One region of the Zhongshania aliphaticivorans genome, then DNA from elsewhere that is predicted to be linked to it. Evidence: predicted binding sites of a transcription regulator. Region 1 holds the regulator's gene; each other region holds the start of a gene.
What was found. The regulator sigma-54, encoded in region 1, starts transcription at its own class of promoters, with help from an activator protein. The targets are predictions, from matches to a motif close to TGGCACANNNNTTGCNNT.

Region 1 (5,825 bases):
CTTCATTCTCAGAGTCGATAAGCTGCCACAAAACACTACGGATTTTGTGCGGCGTTGATTCAATTAAGTGGGCGGCGTCTGCTGGGGGCAGGCCGTTTAGCATGCGGCGAATTTGCAGAAACCCGCCAGAACCCAGGGCGTCGTTAAGGGTTTTTAGCTGGCTCTCGGATTGTAGCTTGTCTGCAGTCTGGGCCATACCTATCCCTAGCCTGAGCCGTGGTGGATTTGTGAGATATCTTGGTAATTATCCTTGAAAGCGCGGCGCGCAACAATCCACTAGCTAATTTCAGATGAAATAAAGTTTCTTACTCACCCTCACCAAAGCGTTGATTTATCAGGTCTTGTATTGCGCTCAAGGCCGCCGTCTCGTCGTTTCCTTCGCAGCGAACGTGAATGTCGCTGCCTTTTCCGGCGGCGAGCATCATCACCGACATAATACTTTTGCCGTCGACACTTTTGTCGCCAATGCGCAGGGTAATAAGCGAGCTATACGCACCTGTGGTGGCAACGAGTTTGGCGGCAGCGCGGGCGTGCAAGCCGAGCTTATTAATGATTTTGAGTTCTGCTTCGACCATCGTGTCTTCTCTAATTCTGGAGTTCGCGATGGCGAACTTGTAAGTCTGGGTAGGCGCTACGCATGGCCTCTGCCAAGGATTCAACCATATATACTGAGCGATGTTGACCACCGGTGCAACCAATCGCAATGGTGAAATAACTGCGGTTACTGGCTTCAATTTTGGGTAGCCAGGTTTGCAGGTATTGCAGAATATCGTGATGCATCAATTGCACATCAGGCTGTTTGGCGAGAAAGTCCTGCACGGCTTGGTCTCGACCGGTGAGGCTGCGTAAATTATCTTGCCAGTGGGGGTTGGGCAGCATCCGCAAGTCGTAGACAAGGTCGGCATCAATCGGCAGGCCGCGTTTAAAACCAAAGGATTTTAGCTGCACGGCAAGACGACTGGCGTCGACACCGAGAATACGGTCGCGAATCGCCGCGCGGAGTTCGTGTACCGTCATGTCACTGCTGTCGATTGCCAGCGAGGCTTCGACCACAATGGGTTCCAGTAAACGAGACTCCAGTTTAATGGCATCGGCCAGTGGCAGCGAGTCAGTGGTTAGCGGGTGGCGACGGCGAGTTTCACTAAACCGCTTGATAAGTTTGTCGTCACCGGCGTCGAGAAAGACGATTCGAAGGTGGGCGTATTGTTTGACCTGATCGCACAGGCTTTTGAAGCGTGCTAGGCCATCTTGGGCGTTGCGGGCATCGATGCATACGGCGACGTGCTGGTGCACTTTCAGTGGACTTCGTGACAGCTCACGAACCAGCTCGGGTAGTAGAGATACGGGCAAATTGTCGATGGCATAGAAGCCTTCATCTTCCAGCTGATGCAGGGCGGTACTTTTGCCGGAACCTGAGCGCCCGCTGAGGATGATGAGTTCCATTAGCTTTGTAGCGCTCGCTCAAAGAGGGCCTGGTCAGACGTGGCGCTGCGCAGCTCACTGCGAAAGCTTTCTTCATTGAAGGCCGTGGCAAGCGCACCTAAGACTTTAAGGTGCTCGTCGTGGGCTTCTGCTGGCACGATAAGAGCAAACACCAAGTCGACGGGCTGGTCGTCTACCGCTTCGAAATCGATGGCTTGCTCTAGCTTGAGGAGCATGCCGGTGATCGCGGTGCAGCGGCTACTGCGACAATGAGGAATAGCGACGCCGTGGCCAATACCGGTACTGCCCAGTCTTTCTCTGGCCAAGAGCTCATTAAATAATTCATCGGCGTCAAATTCGCTATTATCGGCGCTGATACCGGCTGAAATGAATTCAAGAAGTCGTTTTTTACTGGTAATGGACGCACCGCTGTGGGTGCGTCCTAAGGTGAGAATGGAATTGAGTATCATGGTTTCTTGCAACAGTGGTTTAGGTCAAGGGCCTTAGCGGCCGAGAGTTTTTTCTTTGTGTTTAATTAATTGTCGATCGAGTTTGTCGGTCAGGCTGTCGATCGCCGCGTACATATCCTCCGATTCGCAGGTGGCAAATAGGTCGGCGCCGGCGACGTGCACGGTGGCCTCGGCCTTTTGGATCAGCTTTTCTACTGACAGGGTGACGTCGGTATTAGTGATGTTGTCAAAGTGTCGTTGAAGTTTGCCGAGCTTGGTATTGACGTAATCGCGAAGAGACGGGGTAACATCAACGTGGTGACCACTAACAGTAATCTGCATATTTTGCTCCTTCATCGCTGAAAATAACTAGCGCCTCACGGCGCGTGTATGACGACAATGACCGTAACAGGGGCACTGCCACTATACCAGTCGTTTCCGCTCGTTTGAGGGCGGAATAACCAGTGATTCTCGATATTTTGCAATGGTGCGGCGGGCAACCTGAATGCCTTGATCGCCGAGTAAGTCGGTAATTTTACTGTCGCTTAGCGGTTTACGGGGGTTTTCTGCCGCCACCAGCTTTTTAATTAACGCGCGAATAGCGGTCGATGAACACTCACCGCCGGTGTCGGTTGATACATGACTGGAAAAGAAGAATTTAAGCTCAAAAATGCCTCTTGGGGTGTGCATGTATTTTTGGGTCGTTACCCGTGAAATCGTGGATTCGTGCATGCCAACCGCTTCGGCAATATCGTGTAAAACCAGGGGTTTCATGGCTTCTTCGCCGTATTCTAAAAAGCCGCGTTGGTATTCAACAATTTTGGTTGCGACTTTCATTAGAGTTTCATTGCGGCTGAGTAGGCTTTTGATAAACCAGCGCGCTTCTTGCAGATTGTCGCGGATATAGTCGTTATCACTGCTATTGCTGCTCTTTCTGGCCAGTGCCGCGTAGTGTGCGTTAATTTGAATTTTGGGTGCAATATCAGGGTTCAGCTCCACCAGCCAGCGATCGTCCTTTTTGCTTACAAACACATCGGGGACGACATATTCAGTTTCGTCGGCGCCAATGCTGTCACCCGGTGTGGGGTTGAGCGATTGCACCAGTTTTATGATGTCGCGAAGCTGATCTTCTTTTAAGCGGCAGCGACGCATTATCTGGTTATAGTCGCGATTGCCCAATTGCGCCATATATTGGCTCACGACAAGACGGGCTTCTTCAACTAAATAGGTGTCGGCGGGTAATTGCTTGAGCTGAATCAATAAACACTCTTGCAGGTCGCGGGCGGCTACGCCCGGTGGATCAAATTGCTGAATAAGATGTAAAACCGCATTGAACTCTTCGATTTCGATTTCGTCACTGGCAAAGCCTTCGACAAGTTCTTCTGCGCTGACCGTTAACCTGCCATTGTCATCGATGGCGTCGATGATGGCGTCGGCAATTAAACGGTCAATATCAGATAGGCGGCTGAGGTTTAGCTGCCAGCGTAAATGGTCTTGCAGGGAGTCGGCGCTGGAATTGCGATAGTCGTTGCTGTAGTCGTTGTCTTCCGCTGCCGAACCGCTGCCGGAGCCGCTGCTACTGCCGCTGGTTTGGTAAACGTCGTCCCACTGGCTGTCTACCGGCAGGTCGTCAGGGATGTCGCTGCGTTCGGCCCATTCAGTGTCTGCTTCGGGCTGCGGGGCTTCGGTCTCTTGGTCGCTGCTTTTCTCTGCTTTTTTGGGTTCGGCGGATGTGGGTTCGGTATTGACTTCAAAATCGTCGCTGTCATCACTGATTTCAAGCAGTGGATTGGAGTCCAATGCTGATTGTATTTCTTGTTGGAGGTCGAGGGTAGAGAGTTGTAATAAGCGAATCGCTTGTTGCAGCTGAGGTGTCATGGTCAGGCTTTGACCGACTTTGAGCTGTAGCGATTGTTTCATAGGCAGCGGCTTCTACAACGGGGTGATGGCAACACGAGTAATAGGTTTTACTCTACCGGCAACAATTATGCCTCACTCTCAGTGTAGTCGGGACAATCATCTCCTGCAATACCTGTGCCGACTCATTTACTCATTGCATAACTTATAAAGTAAATTTATCGCCCAAGTAAATGTCACGGACAATCTGATTACTTAATACGGTGTTGGCGTCCCCTTCGGCAACGATACGGCCTTCGCCAACGATATAGGCTTTGTCGCAAATATCGAGGGTTTCTCTGACGTTGTGGTCAGTGATGAGTACCCCAATGCCCCGCGCTTGCAAGTGCTTTACAATATTTTGAATGTCGTTCACCGAGATCGGGTCTACCCCTGCAAAGGGCTCGTCAAGGAGTATGAAGCTTGGCTCGGTGGCCAACGCACGGGCAATTTCAACTCGGCGACGTTCACCGCCGGACAGCGCCATACCCATGGATTTGCGAATATGGGTAATGTGAAACTCTTGAAGCAGAGCCTCTAATTTTTCTTTGCGTTGCGTACGGTTGAGGTCTTTTCGGGTCTCGAGGATGGCCATAATATTATCGGCGACGGTCAGTTTGCGAAAAATTGACGCTTCCTGTGGCAAATAGCCCACTCCGTTTTTGGCGCGGCCATTAATTGACAGTTTGGTTAGGTCGCGATCATCGAGGCGGATCGTGCCCCTGTCGGCATTAACGATGCCAACAATCATATAAAAGCAGGTGGTTTTACCTGCGCCATTGGGGCCGAGTAGGCCGACAATTTCGCCGCTGCTAATGGTGAGCGACACATCTTTAATGATTTCGCGGCCCTTGTAGGCCTTGGCGAGATTGCTGGCTTGCAGAACTGGCATGGTTAGCGCGATTCTCCGCTGGGGGCGTTGTCAGGGGTGGGCTTGGTCGTCGTGTTGTTGGCGTCACCGCCAGGCAAGTCGCCGTCAGGGATTGCTTGGGGTTGGAGGGTCATTTTTACTCGATTCTCTTTTTCTGTGGTGCCGCCGTCGGCCACCACCATTTGCTTGCGGCCGCTGTACACCACGCGGTCGCCGGAGATTTTGGAACCTTGATGGGTAATCGAGGCATTCTTTTGGAGAAGAATTTCCTCTTGTGCCAAACTGTATTCAATGCGCTGGGCGCTGGCGATTACGACCCCCTCTTTGGCCCGGGGCTGTTGTTCAAAGTAGGCGGGGCTGCCCTCGGCAATCACTTTTTCAACTTTTCGGTTTGACTCAATAATGGTCAGTTTGTCGGCGCGGATCTTGAGCGAGCCCTGATTCATATTGACGTTACCGATATAAACACCTTGGTTGTTTTCGTAAATTGCCCTATCGGAGCTCAGATTGATGGCTTGTTTGCGGTCATCGGGCAAGCTCAGCGCAGTGCTGCAAACGCTCAGGGTAAGCGTGATGGCGAGCGCGGCTTTAAATAGGGTCATAATGGCCTTTTACCTGATCAAGGAGTTCAACACGTTCATCTTTCATGCTGGCTTTCATGCCGAGTGAATGAGTTTTGCCATTGCGCAATGATAGGGTCAGTGGCTGGTCAGTACTCACTTCGCTGCTCTCTAAATTTATTTGCAGTAACTCGGTCGTTATTTGTGCCTGTCGGATTAAATCTTTTACCAGTACGGTGTCGAGCAGGGTTAATTGTTCGCCGTCTTGAGATAGCTTGCCGGTCTTAGCGCTGGCCGTCCACGGTCGTTGGTCTGCGATATTGCCGATATAAAAGGGGTCTTGCAATGAAATTGAGCCATCGGAAATTAATCGCTCCGCACTGCTTGCCCGCCATTTGTAGGCGATTTCGCCATCGCGGCTGTATTTAATGCCGTCGACTTTGGTGAGGTGAGAGTCGGCATCGGGAACCGCCTCAAAACGCTCAACAATACTCAGCTTACCACTTTCACTGAATTGCGTTAGGTAGACAATAATACCGGCCATGGCGGTGATGGCCGACAGCACGGAGAAGACAGTGAATTTGATTTGCTTCATGTCAGAGGTATTGTTCCAGCGCGCTATTGAGT
Region 2 (5,825 bases), 290 kb from region 1:
CCCGCGCAATTTGTGGCTGGGGATATTTTTGAACAAGTGATGTTCCTGCTAATGGAGCTAGATATACCTGCAACTGCATTGAAACTGGAGCTGACAGAAACGGCCTTGATACGCAATGCAGATGTAGCCGCTCGCACATTCCGTGCTTTTCAAAGTGAAGGCGTTGAAATTTGGTTAGATGATTTTGGGACTGGTTTTGCCTCTATTAATTTGTTGCGCGAATTTAAAATTGACGGGCTTAAAATCGACAAGAGTTTTGTTGATGGCATTCACCTGAAAGACGATGACTTTACGATATGCAGCGCGATTATTGCGATGGCACAACGTTTGGGGTTACATATTGTCGCCGAGGGCATTGAGGACGAAATACAAATGCAGATTCTTGGGCAACTTGGTTGCGATAGCGCCCAGGGATTTTTACTTGCCAAGCCCCAGCGTGTCGAAGAATGTATCGTGAAATGGACACCTAAGCGCAATTAATCAATATACCGGTGTGGCCTTGCTTGTTATAGGTCGAGAATGATTGTAATTTAACGCTTAGCATTGGCTCAGGCACTGTCTGCAAGGTGCCAGATACTAATAATTGCGGAGCCAGCGATGAGTGACGTCAAACGCACATTTTTAAAAAATTTAAGTTGGCTCGCCGCCGGTGAAATGATGGTTCGGGTATCACGTTTACTCACGACCTTAATTTTGGCGCGCTACCTAACCCTGAATGACTACGGTCTCGCCGCACTTGCAATTGCGAGTGCGGAAATAATCCGCATACTGGCCAGTAATGGTGTCGGTAATTTAATTGTTAAAGCTGATGACGCGCACTTGCGTAGCGTATCAATTACCGTCTTTTGGCTAAATCTAGCGATTGGCCTTGTCATGTTCTTGCTACAGTATTTTTTGGCACCGGCCATTGCGAGCTTATATGGCGCGCCAATACTCGAAGATCTATTGCAAACATTAGCCTTCACGCACCTCATTTACCCCTTCGCGATGGTGCAATTCAACCTCTTGCAACGCAGTAGTCGCATGAAAGAAGCGGGGCTGATTATGGGCTTAACCGTTACCGCTGATAATTTGCTGTCGGCGGTATTGGCGTTAATGGGCTTTGGTGTCTGGTCGGTCATTTGGCCGAAATTACTCGCGGCCTCGCTGTGGGTGGTGATTATCAATACCCGGGTATTCTGGCGGCCAAGCCTTGAATTCGCGTGGTCTGAATTGCGCAGTATGCGTCGCTATTCCGGCGGGGTCCTGCTTGCGGAAGGCTTAAAGAATGTGCGTAATCAGTTTGATATGTTTATTTTGGGCAAAGTTCTGTCTCCGGAGGTTTTTGGCTTGTATGCCTTCGCTAAAAACGCGGGCCTAGGAATTAGCCTGTCTTTAACAGCGGGTTTTAACACCGCCCTGCTTCCTCGGTTGTGTGATGCCTATCGCGACGGAGAAAATGTCGCAAAGAGCTATTTTAGCGCTTTGAAAACCGCGCTTATGGTGATTGCGCCGCTTATTTTGTGCCAGGCACTCTTGGCGCCGATATATGTGCCAATCGTGTTTGGCGAGCAGTGGGAGCCAGCTACTATGCTGGTGACTTGCCTGTGTCTTTCGGCAATACCACGCATGATATTTGACTCTGGCAGTATGTATTTCCGGGCTTTAGATAGGCTTCGCGCGGAAAATGTAATTGCAATCAGTTTCACGGCCGTGTTTGCGGCGTCCATTTTCTTCTTGGCAGATATGGGTGGTGTTGCCGTGGCGCTGGGTATGATTGGGCTTTATAGCGTCGTGAGTACAGTTTTCCTAGTGTCTGTTTATCGGTCAATTATTCGCGGTGCTGTGCCTCTGGCGCGAGATGCGACGTAAGTTCGTTGCGCGTAAAGATACCCTTTACCGCGTTGCCTTTAGCCATGTCGCTATATCGTTTTGCGTTAGCGCTATTCTGGCGAAGTCGAGCGGCCGCTGACCTTTAGTGTATAACTACATTAGGATTCTCATTTTACGTTTTTATCCTGATGTGCTTTGCAAAATGCACATCACACTGTCCTGGATAAAGGGTCTAACTAGAGTGGATTTTGAAAAATATAATAAAAACATGGTGTTATAGGGGGTTCTAGGTTTGGCATAGCGGTTGCAATAGTAATAGCAAGTTTATCTATTACTAGGGTCACACAGCCATGCAAGCCATCAAACAGCAAATTAATACCTTCCTACCTTCGTTCCTTGTTGTTCTGTTCGCTCAGCTTCAGCGGTTTAATGACTGGTTGGTTCGCGACGCTTATAAGCGTGTCTACGATGTCACGTTGAGCGCTTTATTGATTCTGGCTTTGTCACCGCTACTACTGATGACTGGCTTGGCCATACTTTTAGAGAGTCGCGGTGGCGTATTCTTCCACCAGCAGCGTGTTGGTAAAGACGGCCAGATCTTTAAAATGATCAAATTCCGCTCGATGAGCACCGATGCAAAATTGCATGCCGAAGTTGCTGCCATGGAAAGCGACCGCGATGGCGTATGCAGAAAGTTTGTTAACGATCCCCGGGTAACGAAAGTCGGCAATATCATCCGCAAGCTGTCTATTGACGAGCTACCCCAGTTGATCAACGTCCTGCGCGGCGAAATGTCACTGATCGGTCCACGTCCAGCGTTGATATCAGAAGTTGAGCAATACACTGACTATGACCGTCAGCGTTTGAATGCACTGCCCGGTATTTCAGGTTTGTGGCAGGTATCTGGTCGCGCCGACCTGAGCTTTGAACAGCAGATTGATCTTGATTTACGTTATATCCGCGAGCGCACCTTGTTCACCGATATTGTGATCACTGTTAAGACTATCCCTGCTGTATTACTGGGTGCCGGCGCTTACTGAGCCAATTTAAACCAAACTTAAACCGGAATCGCCGCAAGGATAAAAAAATGCACATCGTAAATAATGTCATAGCTCCTAAAGACCAGCAGTTGGCCATGTTTTCTACACCCTTACTAAGCGTGATAGTGACCCTTGACGGTAATGCGCGCTTTCTCAGCCAATGCTTACAGTCAGTGATAGCCCAATCATTTACTGATTACGAAATAATAATTGTTGGGCCAGATGCGCTGAATCAAAGCACTAGCGTTAGCTCGTCTCTTAATATTCACCAGTCGTATGTCATTAAAAATTGCGGTGCTGGCGAGGCGAGGGCGAGAAACACAGGTATTGCGCACGCGAGAGGGGAGTTGATTGCTTTTATTAATGCTGGTGATGTTTGGACTACCGATAAACTCGAGAAGCATGTTTATCACCTGGCAGCAAATCCAGGCCTTGGGGTGAGTTACAGCGAGTCCGAGTGCATATCCTACTGTGATTTCAGCAAGGCCTACAGAAAATACCGTCCTGAAACGGCAGGCACACTTGAGAATATCTTGTGTGAAAATGCCATTGGTAATGCATCAGGGACTGTAATGCGCCGCGAAGTTCTAAAGGGCCTTCAAGAGATTAGCTACCGTGCTCAGGGTGTAGAGCAGGTCTATTTTGATGAGCAGCTGAATTATACAGATGATATCCATTTTTGGATGAGGGTTACTAGCGCGAGCGATTGGAGTATTGAGGGCCTTAATGAGGTCTTAACTTGGCGGCGTGTGCAGGCTGAGCTTGTGTCAAAGGAGTTAGTTCAACACTTTGAGCAATGGGATCAACTGATTCGACGTTGCCAAAGCCTTGATCCTATCGTCGTGAATGAGATTGGATCACTGGCTATCGCCTATCGCTGTGTTGAATTAGCGCAATATTACGCTTCGCAGGTAGCTGAGGAGCACACCGTTAAGGCTTTATTGAATCGTGCTTGCCAGTTAGATCGCAGAATATTAAATAAAACATTTGGCGGAAAATCGATTGATAATGTGATGGGGATAATTTGTCGGCGGCGGCTCGGCCAGGTTAATGAGAGTCCAGATAAACGGCGTGGTCTTAGTCGTGCGGCCTGATTTTAACGCTGCTTGAAATGACAGTATTGTCGGCAAGTGTTTCTCGTTTTAAATTTTGATCTTGATGTGATTTGCAAAATGCAAATCAAACTGGGTTAGACATAAGAGTTAAGTTAAAAGCTTTGTGTAAAAGTATAATAAAAACAGTGTGTTATATCGATTTTTAGGTTTGGCATAGCGGTTGCAGTAGTAATAGCAAGTTTATCTATTACTAGGGGCACACAGCCATGCAAGCCATCAAACAGCAAATTAATACCTTCCTACCTTCGTTCCTTGTTGTTCTGTTCGCTCAGCTTCAGCGGTTTAATGACTGGCTGGTTCGCGACGCTTATAAGCGTGTCTACGATGTCACGTTGAGCGCTTTATTGATTCTGGCTTTGTCACCGCTACTACTGATGACTGGCTTGGCCATACTTTTAGAGAGTCGCGGTGGCGTATTCTTCCACCAGCAGCGTGTTGGTAAAGACGGCCAGATCTTTAAAATGATCAAATTCCGCTCGATGAGCACCGATGCAAAATTGCATGCCGAAGTTGCTGCCATGGAAAGCGACCGCGATGGCGTATGCAGAAAGTTTGTTAACGATCCCCGGGTAACGAAAGTCGGCAATATCATCCGCAAGCTGTCTATTGACGAGCTACCCCAGTTGATCAACGTCCTGCGCGGCGAAATGTCACTGATCGGTCCACGTCCAGCGTTGATATCAGAAGTTGAGCAATACACTGACTATGACCGTCAGCGTTTGAATGCACTGCCCGGTATTTCAGGTTTGTGGCAGGTATCTGGTCGCGCCGACCTGAGCTTTGAACAGCAGATTGATCTTGATTTACGTTATATCCGCGAGCGCAACTTGTTCACCGATATTGTGATCACCGCCAAGACTATTCCGGCGGTATTGCTGGGTGCCGGTGCCTACTAACATTGCCACCGAGGGCCGGGCTGGTCCGAAAAATAGTGCAGCTGTGGCAGCACGAGAATTAAATTGCTTCGCAAAATGGGAGTAGACGCTAGGTGCGAAGTGCTACAAGTGATTTTTTAAATAAAAGTCTTTAATAATCAATTTGGTATATATGTATTGTTGGTGGCATAGGGCTTGCAAACAATATGGTATAGACCCGACTAACATACAAGGATTACTGAAAATGAGCTTCTTTGACACTGAGTACACATCAAGCAACAAAAATACTTTCGTAACTAAGCGTCCTAAAGTGAGCGTGGTGATTCCAATGTATAATGCGGCCGCTTATTTGCAGGAATGTCTGGATTCGGTGTTGGCACAAACCTTTCGCGATTTTGAAGTGATTTGTGTCGACGACGGTTCGCCTGATAACTGCGCCGAAATTATTCAAGCCTGCGACGACGAGCGCGTGACGCTAGTTCAGCAGCGTAATCGCGGCCTCGCTGGCGCGCGGAATACTGGCGTGTGTCGCTCGGTTGGCGAATACGTCGCGTTCTTGGATTCCGACGATCGTTGGGATCCGCGCAAATTAGAGCTCCATGTCGGGCATCTTAATGCAAACCCAGAGGTGGGCGTCAGCTACAGCGCGTCTCAGTTTATGGATGACGACGGTCAGGATATGAGTATCGGTCAGCATCCCAAGTGTGAAGATATTTCTGCTCAGGATATATTTTGCCGCAACCCTGTTGGCAATGGCTCGGCACCAGTTATCCGTCGCGCAACCCTGAATGATATCGAGTTTATCCGTCCGGAAATGGGGCATTACGGTTCAATGTATTTCGATGAAAGCTTTCGTCAGTCCGAAGATGTTGAGTGCTGGTTGCGTATTGCGCTGTCAACTAAGTGGAAATTCGCTGGTCTTTCCGAGGCGTTGACTTGGTACCGTGTAAACGGTGAAGGCTTGTCTGCTAACTGGCGTCGTC
Region 3 (5,825 bases), 2.0 Mb from region 1:
TTTCAGTATCGCCAAGCCATCGCCACCAATTAGCATCAGTGTTGGCACACCAATAACACCGAGCACAGCACCACCCAAAGTAAGCGCGGTACCCAAAAAGGCACTACCGGTCTGCCAGTGATTCCAGAAGGGCCGCGCAGGAATACGATAGCAGCGATACATATAGTACAGGCCAACAGCGCCTGCAATCAGCGCCAAATAGCCCGTTGTCGCGGCCACGACGGGAAAGCTACCCCACTCACCCAACAAGGCGGTAAACACGCGGTTCTCCGGCAGCATTGCGAGTAAATGCAGGCCCGCAAAGACCATATACAGAAGCATGCCCAAGCCTTCACGACACACCGGCGAGTGCCGCAAATTATTAAAGCCACGATAAAAACGCCATGGTTTGCCAAGGTGCGTAGCCGACATTAACATTCCCAAACCGGCAAGCCCAACGGTTACAGCCATGAGCGGGATATACATTACCGAATCCCGCAGGGCAATAATGCTTTCAATACCCAGCTGCGCGCCAAGGAAGCTCAATAAAAATGCACCTAGCGAAGTCTGGCTAACAAGGGTAAATATGACCAAGGGATTCTCACGTGAGCTGAGTTTGGCCAGGCTCCACTTTTTCTCTACGCCCTTCTTCTGATCTACCACCGGACGATATTGACCGTCGTCACCCTTGTGGTATTTCACCTCCATACCATCTGGGCGAGTGACCTCATCGGGCATGTTTTTGATTTGCTGAAAACGAATATTAGGGTGCGTGATTTCTGGGTCAGGGAAGCCAGGAATACTCGTTTTACCCTGTTCGCGATTTTCTGGAAGGTCATCGACAACGCCAAAATTCAAGGCATTGCCCAGGCACGCCGAAACGCAGGCCGGTTTTAAATTCACCTCCAAGCGGTCTACACACATATTGCACTTAGAGACCTGACCTTTTATGGGGTCCAACTGAGGCGCGTTATAGGGACAAACCCACGTGCAATAGCCACAGCCAAAACAGGTTTCTGGGTCTTGCAGCACCGCGCCGTATTCCACGTGTTTGGTATAAGCGCGTGTGGGGCAGCCTTTTAAGCACACTGGGTCATCACAATGATTACAGGCCATGGAAATATTCATGCGCTTAAAATCAGGGTAGGTGCCGCCCTCAACATAGCCAACCGACCGAAAGCTGATGTGTGCCGGATTGTCATTTTTCTCACTGCATGCCGCTTCGCAGGCATGGCAGCCTATACAGTTATCCGCCGTAAAATGAAAAGCGTGCTGTTTATTGCGATTGGGGTTATTACCCACCCCCGGCTCTTCATTGATGAACATTTCCCGACCAGCGGGCAAGGCACCGCCGGTACGGGCAATAAGGTCGATGGGCGCCTCGTAGTAATTTACCTCTGGGCCTGTTGGCTCCTTAAGAAAGGCATAACTGGGTTCATCGTCTCTAACTTTCCACATATTTAAGACCCTTTGTCGAACGCCTCGCACCGCTGGTACTAGGCTGCTCTAAAAACAATATGACAAACTACAAGGTGTTCTGCGCGACTATACGCCGCGCCAATTAATACGCTCGGCGCTCCACATTGAGCCGCCCTGCTTCTTTCTGATCGATCTGTTCAATGCGCACTGCGCACTGCTTAAACGCGGGCTGGCGGGAATATGGATCGAGCAACCCCAAGGACAGCCGATTCACACAATCGTGATAATGCATCGGGATAAACACCATGTTATGGGGCACACGTTGGGTGAGCTGAACCATGACCACGGCATCACCGCGCTTTGATACCAGCCGCACATAGCTCTGGTGTTTAACGCCCAGTTCACGCGCTGAATCTGGATTCATTTCCATATACGGCGTTGGGCTAAACTTATTCAAATTACCGATTTTCCCGGTCTTGGTGCGGGTGTGAAAATGTTCTATTACCCGCCCACTGTTTAACCAAAACGGATAGCTATCATCGGGCACTTCGTTATCTTCGATATAATCCATGGCCAGTAAATTGGCTTTGCCATTAGGTGTTGGAAAGACCCCATCGCTATACAAGCGCGGATTACCGGTGTCGTCGCCTTCACGCATCGGCCATTGGATGCCACGCTGGGTTTCAATCAGGTCATGACTCATTCCCGATATATCGAGATTGCGCGCCGCGCCCTTAGATAACTGTTTCATCTCGTCAAAAATATCTGAGGTACTGTCTGGGAAGGTCATCGCCCGGCCGCGCTCAAAACGCTTCGCCAATTCATTAAAAATCCAGTGATCAGCTTTGGCATTGCCCGGTGGCTCAACGAATTTACGCACTAAATTCACTCTGCGCTCGGTGTTAGTCAGCACCCCCTCCTTTTCACCCCAAACCGCAGCGGGGAAATAAACATGGGCGAAATTAACCGTTTCACAGTCCTTATAGCCGTCTTGTACCACCATAAATTCCAGCTTTTCTAAGGCCTTTTTAATGCGAGGTTGGTTGGGCATAGACGTTAAGGGATTGGTCGCAACAATCCACAGCGCTTTGATTTCTCCCGATTCGATCGCGGGAAAAATATCCGTTTGCTGCAAGCCGCGCTTAGCAGGGAAGAAGCTTTCGTCAATACCCCAAAATTTAGCCACCTCGTCGCGGTGCTCTTGTTTTTCAAGAGCGCGGTAGCCGGGCAGCCCAGAGCATGACGACCACTCCCGTGTGCCCATGGCATTGCACTGGCCGGTAATAGACAGGCTGGTGCCGCCGGGAATACCAATATTACCGGTAATCAAATTGAGGTTATTGATGCCGCATACACCATCGGTACCATGGGTACTCTGGTTAATCCCCATAGTCCAGATGCTCATCGCCGACGGCGCCTTAGCATAAATTCGGGCTACGTTTTTAATCATATCGGCATCGATACCGCAGATCCGCGAGGCGGTAACGGGATCGTATTTGGCAACCGTAGCTTTCAATTCATCAAAGCCATTGCAGTGGGCTTCAATATAAGCCTCATCTTGCAGGCCTTCGGCCAAGATAACGTGGGCAAGGGCATTTAGTAGAACGAGATCAGTACCGGGAGTAATCGGCAAATGAATATCGGCAAACTGAGCGAACATGGTGACCCTCGGGTCCACCACAATCAGTGGGAATTTGCGTTTTTCCAGCGCTTCTTTCAAGCGCCAATAAATAATAGGGTGCTGCTCTGGCAAATTGGAGCCAAAGGCCATTAAACAGTGAGTGCTTTCAAAATCGTCGTAGCACCCTGGCGGGCCGTCGGCACCAAAGGAGCGCTTATAGCCCGAAACCGCAGAGGCCATGCACAAGGTCGTGTTGCCGTCGTAGTTATTAGTGCCGATCACGCCCCGCACTAATTTTCCCAGCGTGTAAAATTCCTCGGTCAACAATTGCCCGGTAGATACTACCGCGACACTATCGCGCCCGTATTTTTCTTGTATGCGCATGAACTCGGCGGCGGTTTTATCCAGCGCGGTATCCCAACTGGTGGGCTGAAAAGCATCGTATATTTTATTGCGAATGAGCGGTTCTACACCGCGCCCAGCGCTATCACTCAATTCGTGCTCAAAAATGCCTTTTATACACAACTTGCCCTGATTAACGGGCGCATTGCCTTTGCCACGACTGGTCACTGGCTTGCCTTCGGCATTCAATCCAACCTCAATTGAGCAGCCTGTGGAGCAATACCCGCATACCGCGTATTTCCATTCGACAACTTTCTTATCAGTAATTGTGATTGGCTTTCTATTCTTACGCCCAAAGATCATCTACATCTCCCCTCATCACCGCAGCACCAAATTAGAGCATGCGGACAATTGCAAGCCGCCGCCAAGCGCACCATTATGGTGATTTATGGGCTATTTACGGCGCTATCTAATTAAGATCTACAAGAACCGTGCCAGTTAACTGAAGACCCACAAAAGAGCGAGGCCATGGCACAAAGCACTGGAAACATAGCGTTAAACACGGGGAGTTTTAGCGTAAGTCGGGCGAGCGCAGACTGAAGCTCTAGGCTTGTAATTAACTTAAGGAGTGACGCACTTTAAGAATAAGCTGACAGCTGGGACATGTATTTACGGCGAGGTGTATTTGGATCGCGGCGGCGGTGCCATTTTATTTGAGTATAAAAAAGGGGCCGAAGCCCCTTTTCCATGAGATTACCGAAGCTTATTCAGTAACTTCTGCCTGCATTACCGCAACAACACGGCGGTTAGCACGACGGCCATCCGCAGTTCTGTTATCAGCAATCGGACGCTCTTCACCATAACCAACTGCACTCAGACGATTTTCCGCAATATTGTAATCGCGAATCAGCGCGTTGCGTACAGAGTCTGCACGACGCTGTGACAGCTGCTTGTTATAAGCGGCGGCGCCATTGCTGTCGGCATGACCTTCAACAACTGCTTTCACACCAGTAAACTTGGTCATGAACTCAGCGACCTTTTTCAGCTCTGAGGCATAGGCAACCGGAATGGCGTCAGAGTTGTTAGGGAAGTTGATTTCCAACTTGATGCTTTCGGAGTGTTTGATTACAAACTTGCAACCGAATTTATCAACTTGACGACCTGCTGGGGTATTTGGACACTTGTCACGGTAGTTTGGCACGCCGTCACCGTCTTTATCCAAAGCGCAGCCCTTAGCGTCGACAGCAACACCAGCTGGAGTACCTGGGCACTGGTCAATACCATCTTCAACACCATCGGCATCAGAATCAGACATCATTGGCTTTGGCGCGGGCTTGGCAACAGATGTGCCACCAAAAGCGTAGCTCAAGCCAATCGAGGCATTGCCGTCACGAGTTTCGTGGTCAGTACCATAAACCAAGCGCGTGTCACCACGAACCGACCAGTTTTCATCAATTGTATAACGTACACCACCACCCACGTTTAACTGGGTCTGGCTGTCGTAGCGGCCACTTTCATAATCCGCTTCAATAACACCCATACCACCAGCGAGGTAAGGGGTGAACTTACTGTCATTGCTGAAGTAACGCAGCATATCTACGCTACTACCAAGAATCTTTTGATCCAGCGCACGAATATTGCGATCACTTGCCGCAACACTGTACAAACCACGCAATTCAATGCCCCAGTCTTTGCTGAGTACATATTCAGCACCAAACAAAGCAACTTCGGTGCTGGTTAAGTCACGCGAACCATCAAATACTTGGTAGCCGATTGCAGGGTTCAAATACCATGTGCCTTCTTCAGCTGCAGACGCTATCGTTGGCAACATGCAACTTGCAACGGCTGCACCCAATATAAATTTACGCATAACACTCCCCTTCATTTTTTTAGAAACTTCCTTTGCTATGCCGTGAAAGCACGCCATTAACTCAGAATAACACGGGTATTGACGCTTGCACGTTTGATTTTGTGTAATTTTACCACGCCACCCAACGAACAATGCATCCCTAAAAATCAGCACTCCGAACACTTATTAGCAGGCAAGTTCCCATGCACATGCTAAAAATAGCCGTATTTTGCGCTATTACCAAATTTTCAGACAAAAAATAATCACCATTCCATCACTTTTTTTATAAATGGAATGGTCAACTTTCTCTGCTCCACTAAGCTGACCTGGTCAAGAGTATTCAATATCCCAAACAAACTCGCAAGGTCTCGTTGACAACGCATATAAATATATTCAGCTACGGCATCCGAAATACTAATACCCCGCAGTCTAGCCCGAAACTGAAATGCTGCAAGTCGCGTGGCCTCATCGGAATCGCGAAGCAGGTAAACACTAAAGCTCTGCAAGCGTGAATGCAGGTCGGCGAGGGCGATGCCCTGCTGAACAATCGGTTTTGCCGAGGCAACTAACATCCGCGCCCCGGTTGTCAGCATCTGATTGTAGCAATTGAACAGC
Region 4 (5,825 bases), 180 kb from region 1:
ACACCTTAACTTATCTAAGTGGCAACCATGCGCACAACTGCACGGGAGGCCTAGTAATTGGGTATCACGAGCACCCTATAGGTGGTTTCATTGCCTTAAACGGAGTACCTAGATATCTTGGAGACAAGTCGGAAGCTCTTAAATTTGAAGCCGAGTGCAAGATAGACAATGAATACTACGCTGCATCGAACGCCTGCGAAAATATTCAGCCGGCAGCACAAGAGAAAAGCATAATATCCGATTAATATTTCAACAGTCGATACCACAGACAAGGAAACAGAAAATGGCTAAAACTACAGAGATTTCTATCAGGTGCGAGCATTGCAGAAAATGGTTCCCCTCTCCAATATTTATCGGGGATAGTAATTCTTTCAATACCGCCTTATTATTCAACAACCAAGCACAGTGTCAGCACTGCGATAAGATGACAGGCTGCGACAAAGAGAACTTTCGGGCCAGGTTTGAGGACGGCGGTTTTTTAGGTAGTGACACTTAGGTATATGCGGATTGTTACAATATCGAATCCCACATAAATCCAGAACCTAATTGGACTCTGGCTATTTTTATTGGGCCGACATTGGCAATTTCCGACTTTTGTGACAGGCCGTAACATGTTGATTTTTATATGAGTATTTTCACTAGCGGAAAAACGAAATTATCTCTAGTGACACAGACGGCTGAAACGCCCGTATACCACGGGATACGGAATCGCCTCTAGCGAGAATTACCGCCTCCGCCCCAGTTCGCGCTAGAGAGAATATTTTAGCAGTAGAGAAAATATTCTAAGCAACATAAAAGGCCGCTAATTAGCGGCCTTTTTCAATTACAGCCTCGCTTACTCACAAATAAGTAGCTCATCCAATGGCAATCATTATCGTTCGGTGCAAAAAGTAACCCACAACGAGTAACAGTAAACCCGATACATAACTTTGCCAAAAGACAAGATGTAGTCGATCGGCAAGTAAAAATGGCAAGAAGAATAAATAAGAAATCGGCACGCCAAAAATAATACTTTTGGCAAAGGTGATGCTGACCTGGGAGTCTTTGTGTTCTATGTACGAAAATAACAAAGCCAAAATAGAAACCAGTGGTAGCGCGACAATAAAGCCCGCCAACACCGGCTTCTTATCTGACAACCACGACGCATAGCCAATAACCGACGCGGCGAGAAGTATCTTTGCGGCAAAATATAGCTTGTCATAGACTCACCGTTAATTTACGCCTTCAAACTTACCGCTGATATTCGCATCATAAACTTCGCCTTCATCTGACATCAGTATATAGAGTGCGCTCTCTTCATTCGGGTTTACAACTTTGACGATACGATAGCCATCGCCACTCTCAAAAATAGTCGCGGCATCACTAGCAATATTCGCCCAGCTACCCGGCACTTTCCCAAAGCCAAGCTGGGGATCAACATTGGCAAAACCTTTAGTGATTTGAGTTGCGATGAGCAGGGCCTTTTGCTCAGAAATTGGTGCATGGCCGCTGCCATGGGCCAAGAGATTTGAACTTATAAACAAGCTCGCGAGTAAACACAAAGCAATCCGGAATTTCATTCTTTCACCTTTATTTAGTGGCTGTGGTAGGCGCCATCACCATGTTCATGAGCGCCTTCGTCATACTGCGAAGGCTGAGGAGCAATAATACGCCGAGGATAGTGATCGAGGATATTTGCTTTCGCCTCCGTCGCCATATCTTCATGGATATGCGAGTGATCACCGGTATTAATCGGAAAGTCATCAGCAAACACGGTGTGCTGGTAGCCGTGTAGCTGATGCAGAAAAAGCAGTCCGCCAATAATGATTAGCAATGTATTGGCCATAACACTAAAGCGCTTGAAAGAGGCAGTTTTACGCCACCCGACTAACAGTGCCAACATGACAGTGAGCGCCGCGATCTGACCGACTTCGACACCGACATTGAAGGCGAGTATTTTCATAACGATACTGCCCTCGCCCATGGGCAGCTGTTGCAGCCGCGTCGACAAGCCAAAACCGTGAATCAAACCGAAGCCAAACACCATATACATCAGGTTTGGCGAGCCTACACCAAAATAGCGCTTAAAACCGTCTAGGTTCTCGAAGCCCTTGTAGCAGACGGTCAGCGCGATAACAGCATCAATCAGGAAGTAATTTGCCTGCACGAAATAAAGCGTGGCAAAGACCAGCGTAATCGAGTGGCCCACAGTGAACGCCGTAATGAATTTTATGATATCGCTAAAGCGGCTGAGAAAGAAAACAACGCCAAACAGAAAGAGCAAGTGGTCATAGCCGGTGAGCATATGCCCCGCACCCAACAGAACGTAATCTGGTAGACCCGCTTCTATCGCGCGCTGTTTATCTGCCTCAGACATGCCGTGGGCTAACACACTTACGCTACTGAGCATCGCCACTAGTATGACAATGAGCGCGTAAATCCGGCCTCGAATCATTGTTGTCGTCACTTCATACCTCCGCTTCACTTCGATGTAGCATACGGTATAAAGACGGCAGTACAAATAAGCTTAGCAGTGTCGACGAGAAAATGCCGCCAATTACCACAGTTGCCAGAGGACGCTGCACTTCGGTGATCGTATCATCATGAGGGTCAGGTCTTTGATTTATGATCCAAGATGAACAAAAAGGGGACAGATTTATTTTACGGTAGTTGGCGCTTAGCTAAGCCAACAGTGAGCTGACATAAAAACCTCCGGCTCCGATATTTGGCCATTCGGAATCCGAGTAAATGCTAAAAAGCAGGATATTAGCAGGGAATCCGTATTTACTCAGACGCAATCTGTTCAACAACTTGCCTGCGTGCACAGTCCACCCTCGCCAAAGAGCGAATCATAATGGCTGCTAATTGGCAGCTTTTACAATTTCCCACGCCCCTCAAGAACTTTCCTTGTCCCGCTAAATTCAACTGATTATTTATTCTAAGCAGCAATATTCTGTTCACACCAAAGCCTGTGGCACAAAAACTGCAAGACATGCATTTCTTGAAATTGCTATTAGCTATTGCTGAATTTCGACACCGTATCTAGCTGTAACGGAGTATATAAATGCGACATATATTAATTGTTAGTGGTTTTAGTGTTTTCTTAGCCGCCTGTGGGGGTGGCAGTAGTGGTGCAAGCTCCAGTCCTAGCACCCCAGATGGGGGCAATGATTTTGGCCCAGCCACCACAGGAAAATTCATAGACTCCCCAGTTAAGGGCATCTTTTATTCAACCGCCCCAAATACGACCACAATTGCTGATTTACCGCTAACCGATGCGACGGGTAACTTTGCCTACCTTGAGGGACAAACGGTTTCATTCTACTTCGGGTCGTTTAAAATTGGCTCCGCACTCGGTAATTCGATAGTGACACTTGATGATCTGTTGAGTTCAGGCAACGCCAAGACCAATGTCGCACGCTTACTACTGACTTTGGATGAAGACCAAAATCCAGATAACGGCATCAGCCTGTCGCAACTGGTTATCGACAAGGCATTGGCACTGAATGTCTCACTCAGCGATTTTGATGTAGACCCTACTGTATTTGATTCATCCGAGGCGAGCCTATTCGCACAGGATGCAAATGATGATGGCCGCGTATTAGTTTCCGCGTTAGATGCCGACGATCATCTTGAGAAAACCCGAAAAGATCTCTCTGACGGTACATTTGATTTTGACGGCGGTGCCGATACCGACGGTGACGGCGTAAACGACGTCGTAGACGCCTGCCCAGAAACCGCCTCTGGCCTGGCGGTTGACGCAGATGGTTGCGCGCTGGACGAAGCAGAGCAAGATAGCGACCAAGACGGCATTAAAAATGGCCAAGACAACTGCCCTGCCATCGCAAACCCAAATCAGCTTGATACTGACAGCGACGCCCGTGGCGACGCCTGCGACCTTGACGATGACAATGACGGCGTCCTCGACAGCGAGGAAGTCGAGAATGGTTCAAACCCCTTGCTGGCGGATTCAGACGGCGATGGCGTTGCCGACGGTGACGACGCGTTTCCTAGCGATAATTCAGAAAGCCTAGACACCGACGGAGATGGTATAGGGAACAATGCCGACGAAGACGACGACAATGACGGCTTAAGTGATGCCGATGAACAATCCCTAGGCACCGACCCGCTGCGCCCAGATACCGATAGCGACGGAGTCTCCGACAGCGAGGATGCCTTTCCCAATGACGCCACTGAATCTGTGGATACGGATTCCGATGGCATTGGCAACAATACAGATAATGACGACGACAATGACGGCCTAAGTGACGCAGACGAGCAATCCCTAGGCACCGACCCACTCCGCGCAGATTCGGATAGCGACGGGGTCTCCGACAGCCAGGACGCCTTTCCCACTGACCCCACCGAATCAGCTGATACGGACGCCGATGGCGTTGGTGATAATAGCGATGCGTTTCCGACGGACCCAGCTGAAACCAAGGATACCGACAATGACGGTGTTGGCGACAACGCCGACGCCTTCCCTGAAGATGACACGGAGTCGCTTGATACTGACGACGACGGCACTGGCAATAATGCCGACGCAGACGATGACAACGATGGCCTAAGTGACGCAGACGAACAGGCGCAAGGCACTGATCCACTGCTGGCCGACTCGGATAGCGACGGTGTGTCAGACAGCCAAGATGCCTTCCCCAATGACGCCTCAGAAACTGCCGACACCGACGGTGATGGCGTGGGCGACAATGCTGATGCCTTTCCTAACGATGCATCTGAAACCAGCGATGCTGACGGCGACGGCGTGGGCGACAACAGTGACGCCTTTCCTAACGACAGCACTGAGACGGTCGACGCCGATGGTGATGGTATTGGTGACAATGCGGATATCGACGACGACAATGACGGAATTCGCGACGACCTATTTCAATTAGTTGAAGCGACCATGGCCGACGTCCATGCCGCCTTGGCGGGCGGACTGGTTGATGAAAATGGCGAAGCGTTAAACTGTGTTGCCATTACCCAGCAATACATAGATCGCATTTTAGCCTACAACGACAATCCGCAGCCGAACGGCGGCCTGCCTATTTTTGGTGTGTTAGCGATAATGCCAAACGCAATCGCGCAAGCGCAGGCTTTAGATGCACTGTACGCCAGCGATGGCGGTATTGGCGACCGCTATCTGCACTGCATGCCAGTGCTGTTAAAGGATAATTACGACACATTTGATTATCCATCTACTCAGGGGTCGTATTCAATGTTAGGCCACCAAGCTGGGGTTGACGCTAACTCCGTGCAAGGCCTGCGTGAGGCGGGCGCATTAATCTTAGGCAAAGCAAACCAAGATGAATTCGCTTTCTTCACCACCGGTTTTTCTGCCCGGGCAATTCAGGTAAGCAACCCCTACAACACCTCGGAGAGCCCGGCGGGTTCCTCCTCTGGCACTGGCGCCTCCTTAGCGGCTAACTTTGCTTTAGGTGGCACGGGGTCGGATACTTGTCAGTCCATTCGCCACCCGTCTTCTGTCGGCGGATTGGTAGGGATTCGGCCAAGCTTGGGCGTTGTCTCTCAGCACGGTATTTTCCCGTTGGCTCACAGCCGCGATACCGGCGGCCCAATGACTCGGTCGGTTACCGACTCCGCACTGATGCTGACGGCCATGGGCAAGTATGACCCAAGAGACCCGAAAGCCGCGGCATTTCCTGCAGAAGACCGCCCAGAGACTTACGCCCAGTTCTTAGACCGTGATTTACATGGTCTAGCAGGCCGCAATATTGGTGTGGTGCGCAATCTTGGCGGTAATACCGATGCCACGGGCACCGGCCGCCAGGGCGAACTAATTGCTGAGGCCGTCGCCAAAATGAAAGAGTTAGGTGCCAATGTTTACG

Region 2: a site for sigma-54 is predicted at 4,117-4,134, ahead of AZF00_RS13440 (sugar transferase). Genes of this name have one in related genera too.
Region 3: a site for sigma-54 is predicted at 3,841-3,858, ahead of AZF00_RS05160 (molybdopterin oxidoreductase family protein). Genes of this name have one in related genera too.
Region 4: a site for sigma-54 is predicted at 2,952-2,969, ahead of AZF00_RS15545 (amidase family protein). Genes of this name have one in related genera too.

The regions. Positions count from the first base shown of each region.
Region 1 covers NZ_CP014544.1:3,325,407-3,331,231, reverse strand. Annotated here, with positions in the region: gene mgtE (magnesium transporter) at 1-196, opposite strand, end outside; gene AZF00_RS14765 (HPr family phosphocarrier protein) at 306-575, opposite strand; gene rapZ (RNase adapter RapZ) at 586-1,443, opposite strand; gene AZF00_RS14755 (PTS sugar transporter subunit IIA) at 1,443-1,892, opposite strand; gene hpf (ribosome hibernation-promoting factor, HPF/YfiA family) at 1,926-2,213, opposite strand; gene AZF00_RS14745 (RNA polymerase factor sigma-54) at 2,295-3,791, opposite strand; gene lptB (LPS export ABC transporter ATP-binding protein) at 3,934-4,659, opposite strand; gene lptA (lipopolysaccharide transport periplasmic protein LptA) at 4,662-5,240, opposite strand; gene lptC (LPS export ABC transporter periplasmic protein LptC) at 5,227-5,793, opposite strand; gene AZF00_RS14725 (KdsC family phosphatase) at 5,795-5,825, opposite strand, start outside.
Region 2 covers NZ_CP014544.1:3,034,514-3,040,338, reverse strand. Annotated here, with positions in the region: gene AZF00_RS13460 (putative bifunctional diguanylate cyclase/phosphodiesterase) at 1-480, shown strand, start outside; gene AZF00_RS13455 (oligosaccharide flippase family protein) at 598-1,851, shown strand; gene AZF00_RS13450 (sugar transferase) at 2,163-2,852, shown strand; gene AZF00_RS13445 (glycosyltransferase family 2 protein) at 2,900-3,946, shown strand; gene AZF00_RS13440 (sugar transferase) at 4,174-4,863, shown strand; gene AZF00_RS13435 (glycosyltransferase family 2 protein) at 5,171-5,825, shown strand, end outside.
Region 3 covers NZ_CP014544.1:1,168,567-1,174,391, reverse strand. Annotated here, with positions in the region: gene AZF00_RS05165 (DmsC/YnfH family molybdoenzyme membrane anchor subunit) at 1-1,437, opposite strand, end outside; gene AZF00_RS05160 (molybdopterin oxidoreductase family protein) at 1,541-3,724, opposite strand; gene AZF00_RS05155 (OmpA family protein) at 4,125-5,231, opposite strand; gene hda (DnaA regulatory inactivator Hda) at 5,474-5,825, opposite strand, start outside.
Region 4 covers NZ_CP014544.1:3,501,993-3,507,817, forward strand. Annotated here, with positions in the region: gene AZF00_RS15520 (cell division protein) at 1-245, shown strand, start outside; gene AZF00_RS15530 (hypothetical protein) at 855-1,136, opposite strand; gene AZF00_RS15535 (DUF6488 family protein) at 1,212-1,559, opposite strand; gene AZF00_RS15540 (HupE/UreJ family protein) at 1,574-2,446, opposite strand; partial or broken gene AZF00_RS19815 (efflux RND transporter permease subunit) at 2,448-2,576, opposite strand; gene AZF00_RS15545 (amidase family protein) at 3,044-5,825, shown strand, end outside.